3 regions of the Priestia sp. FSL R5-0597 genome follow, and region 3 is predicted to be linked to each of the others. Evidence: a T-box and tRNA genes for the amino acid it is inferred to sense, from the RefSeq annotation. Region 3 holds a T-box; the other regions hold tRNA genes.
What was found. A T-box is a leader RNA that pairs with one kind of tRNA and senses whether it is charged. The one in region 3 lies ahead of tyrS (tyrosine--tRNA ligase), so its partner is inferred to be a tRNA-Tyr.

Region 1 (2,231 bases), 4.2 Mb from region 3:
AGCATGAAGCCCCCCTCAAGATGAGATTTCCCATAGCGCAAGCTAGTAAGATCCCTGAAAGATGATCAGGTTGATAGGTCAGAGGTGGAAGCGTGGCGACATGTGTAGCTGACTGATACTAATCGATCGAGGACTTAACCAAACTTTTAAAAGCGTAAGCTTTACTCAGCAACCTGTTATCTAGTTTTGAAAGAACAAAACTTTTTCAAAAAAGTCTTGCTTTCTTTTTTAAATCATGTATAATATAATATGTCTGGTGGCGATAGCGAAGAGGTCACACCCGTTCCCATACCGAACACGGAAGTTAAGCTCTTTAGCGCCAATGGTAGTTGGGACTTTGTCCCTGTGAGAGTAGGACGTTGCCAGGCTGTTATTATTCCACAGTAGCTCAGTGGTAGAGCTATCGGCTGTTAACCGATCGGTCGTAGGTTCGAGTCCTACCTGTGGAGCCATTTGGAGAGCTGTCCGAGTGGCCGAAGGAGCACGATTGGAAATCGTGTAGGCGGTTAACGCTGTCTCAAGGGTTCAAATCCCTTGCTCTCCGCCATTTTTATTTAATTAGCACAGTGGCCCGTTGGTCAAGCGGTTAAGACACCGCCCTTTCACGGCGGTAACACGGGTTCGAATCCCGTACGGGTCACCATTTATTTTTATCTACATAATAGTGGAGGATTAGCTCAGCTGGGAGAGCACCTGCCTTACAAGCAGGGGGTCGGCGGTTCGATCCCGTCATCCTCCACCATATATTATCATCGCGGGGTGGAGCAGTTCGGTAGCTCGTCGGGCTCATAACCCGAAGGTCGCAGGTTCAAATCCTGTCCCCGCAACCAAGTGGTCCCGTGGTGTAGCGGTTAACATGCCTGCCTGTCACGCAGGAGATCGCGGGTTCGATTCCCGTCGGGACCGCCATTTTAAATTTAATAAGGCTCGGTAGCTCAGTTGGTAGAGCAAAGGACTGAAAATCCTTGTGTCGGCGGTTCGATTCCGTCCCGAGCCACCATTTTAAAAACATTTGTTTTTAAAATGCCGGTGTAGCTCAACTGGTAGAGCAACTGACTTGTAATCAGTAGGTTGGGGGTTCAAGTCCTCTTGCCGGCACCACAGTTATTGTGGAGGGGTAGCGAAGTGGCTAAACGCGGCGGACTGTAAATCCGCTCCTTCGGGTTCGGCAGTTCGAATCTGCCCCCCTCCACCATTTACAGGGGCATAGTTTAAAGGTAGAACTACGGTCTCCAAAACCGTCAGTGTGGGTTCGATTCCTACTGCCCCTGCCAATTATAAAATTAATATTGCATATATACGTGGCGATTGTGGCGAAGTGGTTAACGCACCGGATTGTGGTTCCGGCATTCGTGGGTTCGATTCCCATCAGTCGCCCCATTTATAAACGATATGCATATTCCAATATTGGGCTATCGCCAAGCGGTAAGGCAACGGATTTTGATTCCGTCATGCGTTGGTTCGAATCCAGCTAGCCCAGCCATATTTGCGGAAGTAGTTCAGTGGTAGAACACCACCTTGCCAAGGTGGGGGTCGCGAGTTCGAACCTCGTCTTCCGCTCCAATTTAATTTTAATAAAGTTATTTAGTCTTGAGTAAATGGCGGCATAGCCAAGTGGTAAGGCAGAGGTCTGCAAAACCTTTATCACCGGTTCAAATCCGGTTGCCGCCTCCATTTATTTACAAGCTGCCGGGGTGGTGGAATTGGCAGACACACAGGACTTAAAATCCTGCGGTAGGTGACTACCGTGCCGGTTCAAGTCCGGCCCTCGGCACCATTTATAATTTTAACTTGCCTTTTTTATTTTGCCGATGTGGCGGAATTGGCAGACGCGCACGACTCAAAATCGTGTTCCTTCGGGAGTGTCGGTTCGACCCCGACCATCGGTACTTTAGCTTTACTTGACAGGATGATTCCTGTTTTTATTTTTACTTATTGGTCGACAAATTTTGATAATATTTGCGGGTGTAGTTTAGTGGTAAAACCTCAGCCTTCCAAGCTGATGTCGTGAGTTCGATTCTCATCACCCGCTCCATACATATTGTTATCACAACGCAGTGTCTCGCTTTCAAAGCTGAGATGTTGCGTTTTTTATTTTTAGCGTAAATATAGCGTCTATCTTGAAAAGATAGACGCTATATTTACGTACATCAGTTAATGACTTGATAGGTTGCTTCGCCGCCGTGAATTTGAATGAACATGTCACTTAAGGATTTAGTTAGTTTATAAGC
Region 2 (2,231 bases), on a different contig from region 3:
TCAGAATGGTTGGAAATCATTCGTAGAGTGTAAAGGCACAAGGGAGCTTGACTGCGAGACCTACAAGTCGAGCAGGGACGAAAGTCGGGCTTAGTGATCCGGTGGTTCCGCATGGAAGGGCCATCGCTCAACGGATAAAAGCTACCCCGGGGATAACAGGCTTATCTCCCCCAAGAGTCCACATCGACGGGGAGGTTTGGCACCTCGATGTCGGCTCATCGCATCCTGGGGCTGTAGTCGGTCCCAAGGGTTGGGCTGTTCGCCCATTAAAGCGGTACGCGAGCTGGGTTCAGAACGTCGTGAGACAGTTCGGTCCCTATCCGTCGTGGGCGTAGGAAATTTGAGAGGAGCTGTCCTTAGTACGAGAGGACCGGGATGGACACACCGCTGGTGTACCAGTTGTCTTGCCAAAGGCATCGCTGGGTAGCTATGTGTGGACGGGATAAGTGCTGAAAGCATCTAAGCATGAAGCCCCCCTCAAGATGAGATTTCCCATAGCGCAAGCTAGTAAGATCCCTGAAAGATGATCAGGTTGATAGGTCAGAGGTGGAAGCGTGGCGACATGTGTAGCTGACTGATACTAATCGATCGAGGACTTAACCAAACTTTTAAAAGCGTAAGCTTTACTCAGCCAACTGTTATCTAGTTTTGAGAGAGCAATCTCTTGTCTGGTGGCGATAGCGAAGAGGTCACACCCGTTCCCATACCGAACACGGAAGTTAAGCTCTTTAGCGCCAATGGTAGTTGGGACTTTGTCCCTGTGAGAGTAGGACGTTGCCAGGCAATGAATAAAACCCCTTATGAGTCTCTTGTAAAGAGCATAGGGGTTTTTTATTTGAAATAGTTTATTATGAGTATTCAAAATAACGCTTATTAACGCGCTTATATAGATTCTTTGGAGGATTAGCTCAGCTGGGAGAGCACCTGCCTTACAAGCAGGGGGTCGGCGGTTCGATCCCGTCATCCTCCACCATCGTGCCGGTGTAGCTCAACTGGTAGAGCAACTGACTTGTAATCAGTAGGTTGGGGGTTCAAGTCCTCTTGCCGGCACCATTTATATCGGAGGGGTAGCGAAGTGGCTAAACGCGGCGGACTGTAAATCCGCTCCTTCGGGTTCGGCAGTTCGAATCTGCCCCCCTCCACCATCTTTATTGGGCTATCGCCAAGCGGTAAGGCAACGGATTTTGATTCCGTCATGCGTTGGTTCGAATCCAGCTAGCCCAGCCATAGAGAGCCATTAGCTCAGTTGGTAGAGCATCTGACTTTTAATCAGAGGGTCGAAGGTTCGAGTCCTTCATGGCTCACCAGTTATATTTACACGCGGGTGTGGCGGAATTGGCAGACGCGCTAGACTTAGGATCTAGTGTCTTATGACGTGGGGGTTCAAGTCCCTTCACCCGCATCTTAATTTAGATAAATGCGCGGAAGTAGTTCAGTGGTAGAACACCACCTTGCCAAGGTGGGGGTCGCGAGTTCGAACCTCGTCTTCCGCTCCATATATATATTGGCGGCATAGCCAAGTGGTAAGGCCAAGGTCTGCAAAACCTTTATCACCGGTTCAAATCCGGTTGCCGCCTCCAGGTATAAGTCCTGCCGGGGTGGTGGGATTGGCAGACACACAGGACTTAAAATCCTGCGGTAGGCGACTACCGTGCCGGTTCAAGTCCGGCCCTCGGCACCATTTTAATAAGCGCCCGTAGCTCAATTGGATAGAGCGTTTGACTACGGATCAAAAGGTTAGGGGTTCGAATCCTCTCGGGCGCGCCATAACCGGGAAGTAGCTCAGCTTGGTAGAGCACTTGGTTTGGGACCAAGGGGTCGCAGGTTCGAATCCTGTCTTCCCGACCATTTATGGGGCCTTAGCTCAGCTGGGAGAGCGCCTGCCTTGCACGCAGGAGGTCAGCGGTTCGATCCCGCTAGGCTCCACCATACAGTACACGGAGGAATACCCAAGTCCGGCTGAAGGGATCGGTCTTGAAAACCGACAGGGGTGTTAAAGCCCGCGGGGGTTCGAATCCCTCTTCCTCCGCCATTTTCTATTTTGGTCCCGTGGTGTAGCGGTTAACATGCCTGCCTGTCACGCAGGAGATCGCGGGTTCGATTCCCGTCGGGACCGCCACTTTAAAATATGCGGGTGTAGTTTAGTGGTAAAACCTCAGCCTTCCAAGCTGATGTCGTGAGTTCGATTCTCATCACCCGCTCCAAATCCAAGTAAAGGGCCTATAGCTCAG
Region 3 (2,231 bases):
TTGACGTTTAGAAGGAGAGATTTTACTTTCTACAAGTAAATCGATTAAACCAATATCTTCACCTGTATGCGTGTAAGAAGGAACATCCTTGAATCCTTGCTTAATTTCTTCTGCTGTTAACTCTGAAATACTTCCGTTAAATAAAGCTTGCGAAATACGAATGGCTTGCTCAAGAGCTTCTTCACCGTGTACAAGCGTAGTCATCGCCGCTGCTAGTGCTTTTTGTGCTTCGCGTTTTTCAGGCGCTTCTTTTGCAGATGCTGCTAATTCATTAATTTCTTCATGTGATAAGAATGTAAAGTATTTTAAATATTTTATAACATCACGATCATCTGTATTAATCCAGAACTGGTAGAATTCATACGGACTTGTTTTTTCAGCGTCTAACCAAATTGCTCCGCCTTCTGTTTTACCGAACTTCGTGCCGTCTGCTTTTGTTACAAGCGGAACTGTTAATCCAAATGCTTTTGCATCTTCTTCTGATTTACGAATTAATTCTAAGCCAGCTGTAATATTTCCCCATTGGTCGCTGCCGCCAATTTGAAGCTTACAGTTATACGTTTGGTATAAGTTCAAGAAATCATATGATTGTAAAATCATGTAGCTGAATTCCGTAAATGAGATGCCTGATTCGATACGAGATTGAACAGAATCCTTTGCCATCATGTAGTTAATACCAAAGTTTTTACCGATATCTCGTAGGAATGTAATAACATCTAACGTGCCAATCCAGTCATAGTTATTCGCAATAACCGCTGCATTTTCACCTTCTTCAAAATCTAAGAAGCGTGAAAGCTGACCTTTAATACGCTCACTAAACATAGCAACCGTTTCTTTTTCATTTAACGTACGCTCTGCTTTTTTACCGCTTGGATCTCCAATAAGACCCGTACCTCCACCAACTAATGCAATCGGTTGGTGTCCAGCTTGTTGAAAGCGACGCAAAATTAAAACAGGAAGCATGTGGCCGATGTGAAGGCTGTCGGCTGTTGGATCGAATCCACAGTACAAACGAACAGACTCTTTACTCAAAAGTTCATTTAAACCTTTTTCATCCGTTTGTTGATTAATGAGCCCTCGAAACTCAAGATCTTGTAAAATATCCATGTTATATTCTCTCCTTTATCTAATTGCTCGTTACAATTTGTTGAACAACATAAAAAACGCCCCTTCTTAAAAAAGAAGGGACGAAAATATCGCGGTACCACCCTATTTGGAAATAAATTATTTCCCACTTAAATGATGTAACGGTCTACCCGTCTTTTGCTACTGTAAGTTCACAAAAGATGCTCAAGGACGTATTTCATATTTGTCTATGTACTGATTTTCAGCAACCATCAGCTCTCTTAAACAGGGAGACAAGTATTACTTCTTCCTATCACTGCAGTTTATTTTATTTAAAAGTTTACACCCCACAATTATGAATGATTTCATTTTAAAATTCAAGTCCAAAAAAAAGTTCAAACAGCTGGCTGTTTGAACTTTATAAAAATCACTTATTTTCCCTACAAAGATTGAAACGTTTACTCCTTAGTCTTCCATCGTCGACAAATCGCCCGTTGGCAAATCTAATTCCCACGCTTTTAAAACGCGACGCATAATTTTACCGCTTCGTGTTTTAGGTAGCTTATCTTTAAACTCGATTTCACGTGGAGCTGCATGAGCAGCTAACCCTTTTTTCACAAATTGACGAATATCTTCAATCAGTTCATCTGAAGATTCATACCCATCTCTAAGTGCGATAAACGCTTTAATAATTTCCCCACGCACAGGATCAGGCTTACCAATGACACCCGCTTCTGCTACAGCAGGGTGTTCAACAAGCTTACTTTCTACTTCAAATGGACCAACTCGTTCTCCTGCGGTCATAATAACGTCATCAATTCGGCCTTGGAACCAAAAATAACCGTCTTCATCCATATACGCGGAATCACCTGATACGTACCAGTCGCCTGGCATAAAGTATGACTCATACTTTTCCTTGTTGTTCCAAATTGCATGCATCATAGATGGCCAGCCTTTTTTAATTGCTAAGTTACCCATTCGATAAGGTGGAAGCTCTTGTCCTTGATCGTCAACGATTGCTGCTTGTACACCCGGAATAGGTTTTCCCATAGATCCTGGTTTAATTTTCATAGACGGGTAATTACAAATCGTCTGACCTCCAGTTTCAGTCATCCACCACGTGTCATGAATACGTTTTTGGAAAACCTTCATTCCCCAGCGTACCA

Region 1: it has a tRNA-Tyr gene. The T-box ahead of tyrS (tyrosine--tRNA ligase) is inferred to sense a tRNA for this amino acid. The anticodon was not compared.
Region 2: it has a tRNA-Tyr gene. The T-box ahead of tyrS (tyrosine--tRNA ligase) is inferred to sense a tRNA for this amino acid. The anticodon was not compared.

Annotation. Positions count from the first base shown of each region.
Region 1 covers NZ_JBBOUZ010000001.1:406,319-408,549, forward strand. The annotation lists rRNA gene MKX72_RS02135 (23S ribosomal RNA) at 1-142, shown strand, start outside; rRNA gene rrf (5S ribosomal RNA) at 253-368, shown strand; tRNA gene MKX72_RS02145 (tRNA-Asn) at 378-452, shown strand; tRNA gene MKX72_RS02150 (tRNA-Ser) at 456-547, shown strand; tRNA gene MKX72_RS02155 (tRNA-Glu) at 569-643, shown strand; tRNA gene MKX72_RS02160 (tRNA-Val) at 667-742, shown strand; tRNA gene MKX72_RS02165 (tRNA-Met) at 754-830, shown strand; tRNA gene MKX72_RS02170 (tRNA-Asp) at 834-909, shown strand; tRNA gene MKX72_RS02175 (tRNA-Phe) at 925-1,000, shown strand; tRNA gene MKX72_RS02180 (tRNA-Thr) at 1,026-1,101, shown strand; tRNA gene MKX72_RS02185 (tRNA-Tyr) at 1,112-1,195, shown strand; tRNA gene MKX72_RS02190 (tRNA-Trp) at 1,201-1,274, shown strand; tRNA gene MKX72_RS02195 (tRNA-His) at 1,305-1,380, shown strand; tRNA gene MKX72_RS02200 (tRNA-Gln) at 1,409-1,483, shown strand; tRNA gene MKX72_RS02205 (tRNA-Gly) at 1,489-1,563, shown strand; tRNA gene MKX72_RS02210 (tRNA-Cys) at 1,601-1,674, shown strand; tRNA gene MKX72_RS02215 (tRNA-Leu) at 1,689-1,777, shown strand; tRNA gene MKX72_RS02220 (tRNA-Leu) at 1,808-1,889, shown strand; tRNA gene MKX72_RS02225 (tRNA-Gly) at 1,962-2,035, shown strand; gene MKX72_RS02230 (B3/B4 domain-containing protein) at 2,151-2,231, opposite strand, start outside.
Region 2 covers NZ_JBBOUZ010000004.1:76,846-79,076, reverse strand. The annotation lists rRNA gene MKX72_RS28240 (23S ribosomal RNA) at 1-604, shown strand, start outside; rRNA gene rrf (5S ribosomal RNA) at 668-783, shown strand; tRNA gene MKX72_RS28230 (tRNA-Val) at 898-973, shown strand; tRNA gene MKX72_RS28225 (tRNA-Thr) at 978-1,053, shown strand; tRNA gene MKX72_RS28220 (tRNA-Tyr) at 1,062-1,145, shown strand; tRNA gene MKX72_RS28215 (tRNA-Gln) at 1,153-1,227, shown strand; tRNA gene MKX72_RS28210 (tRNA-Lys) at 1,232-1,307, shown strand; tRNA gene MKX72_RS28205 (tRNA-Leu) at 1,321-1,402, shown strand; tRNA gene MKX72_RS28200 (tRNA-Gly) at 1,422-1,496, shown strand; tRNA gene MKX72_RS28195 (tRNA-Cys) at 1,507-1,580, shown strand; tRNA gene MKX72_RS28190 (tRNA-Leu) at 1,593-1,681, shown strand; tRNA gene MKX72_RS28185 (tRNA-Arg) at 1,691-1,767, shown strand; tRNA gene MKX72_RS28180 (tRNA-Pro) at 1,772-1,848, shown strand; tRNA gene MKX72_RS28175 (tRNA-Ala) at 1,854-1,929, shown strand; tRNA gene MKX72_RS28170 (tRNA-Ser) at 1,940-2,032, shown strand; tRNA gene MKX72_RS28165 (tRNA-Asp) at 2,044-2,119, shown strand; tRNA gene MKX72_RS28160 (tRNA-Gly) at 2,131-2,204, shown strand; tRNA gene MKX72_RS28155 (tRNA-Ile) at 2,217-2,231, shown strand, end outside.
Region 3 covers NZ_JBBOUZ010000001.1:4,605,053-4,607,283, forward strand. The annotation lists gene tyrS (tyrosine--tRNA ligase) at 1-1,107, opposite strand, end outside; T-box leader at 1,181-1,391, opposite strand; gene acsA (acetate--CoA ligase) at 1,531-2,231, opposite strand, start outside.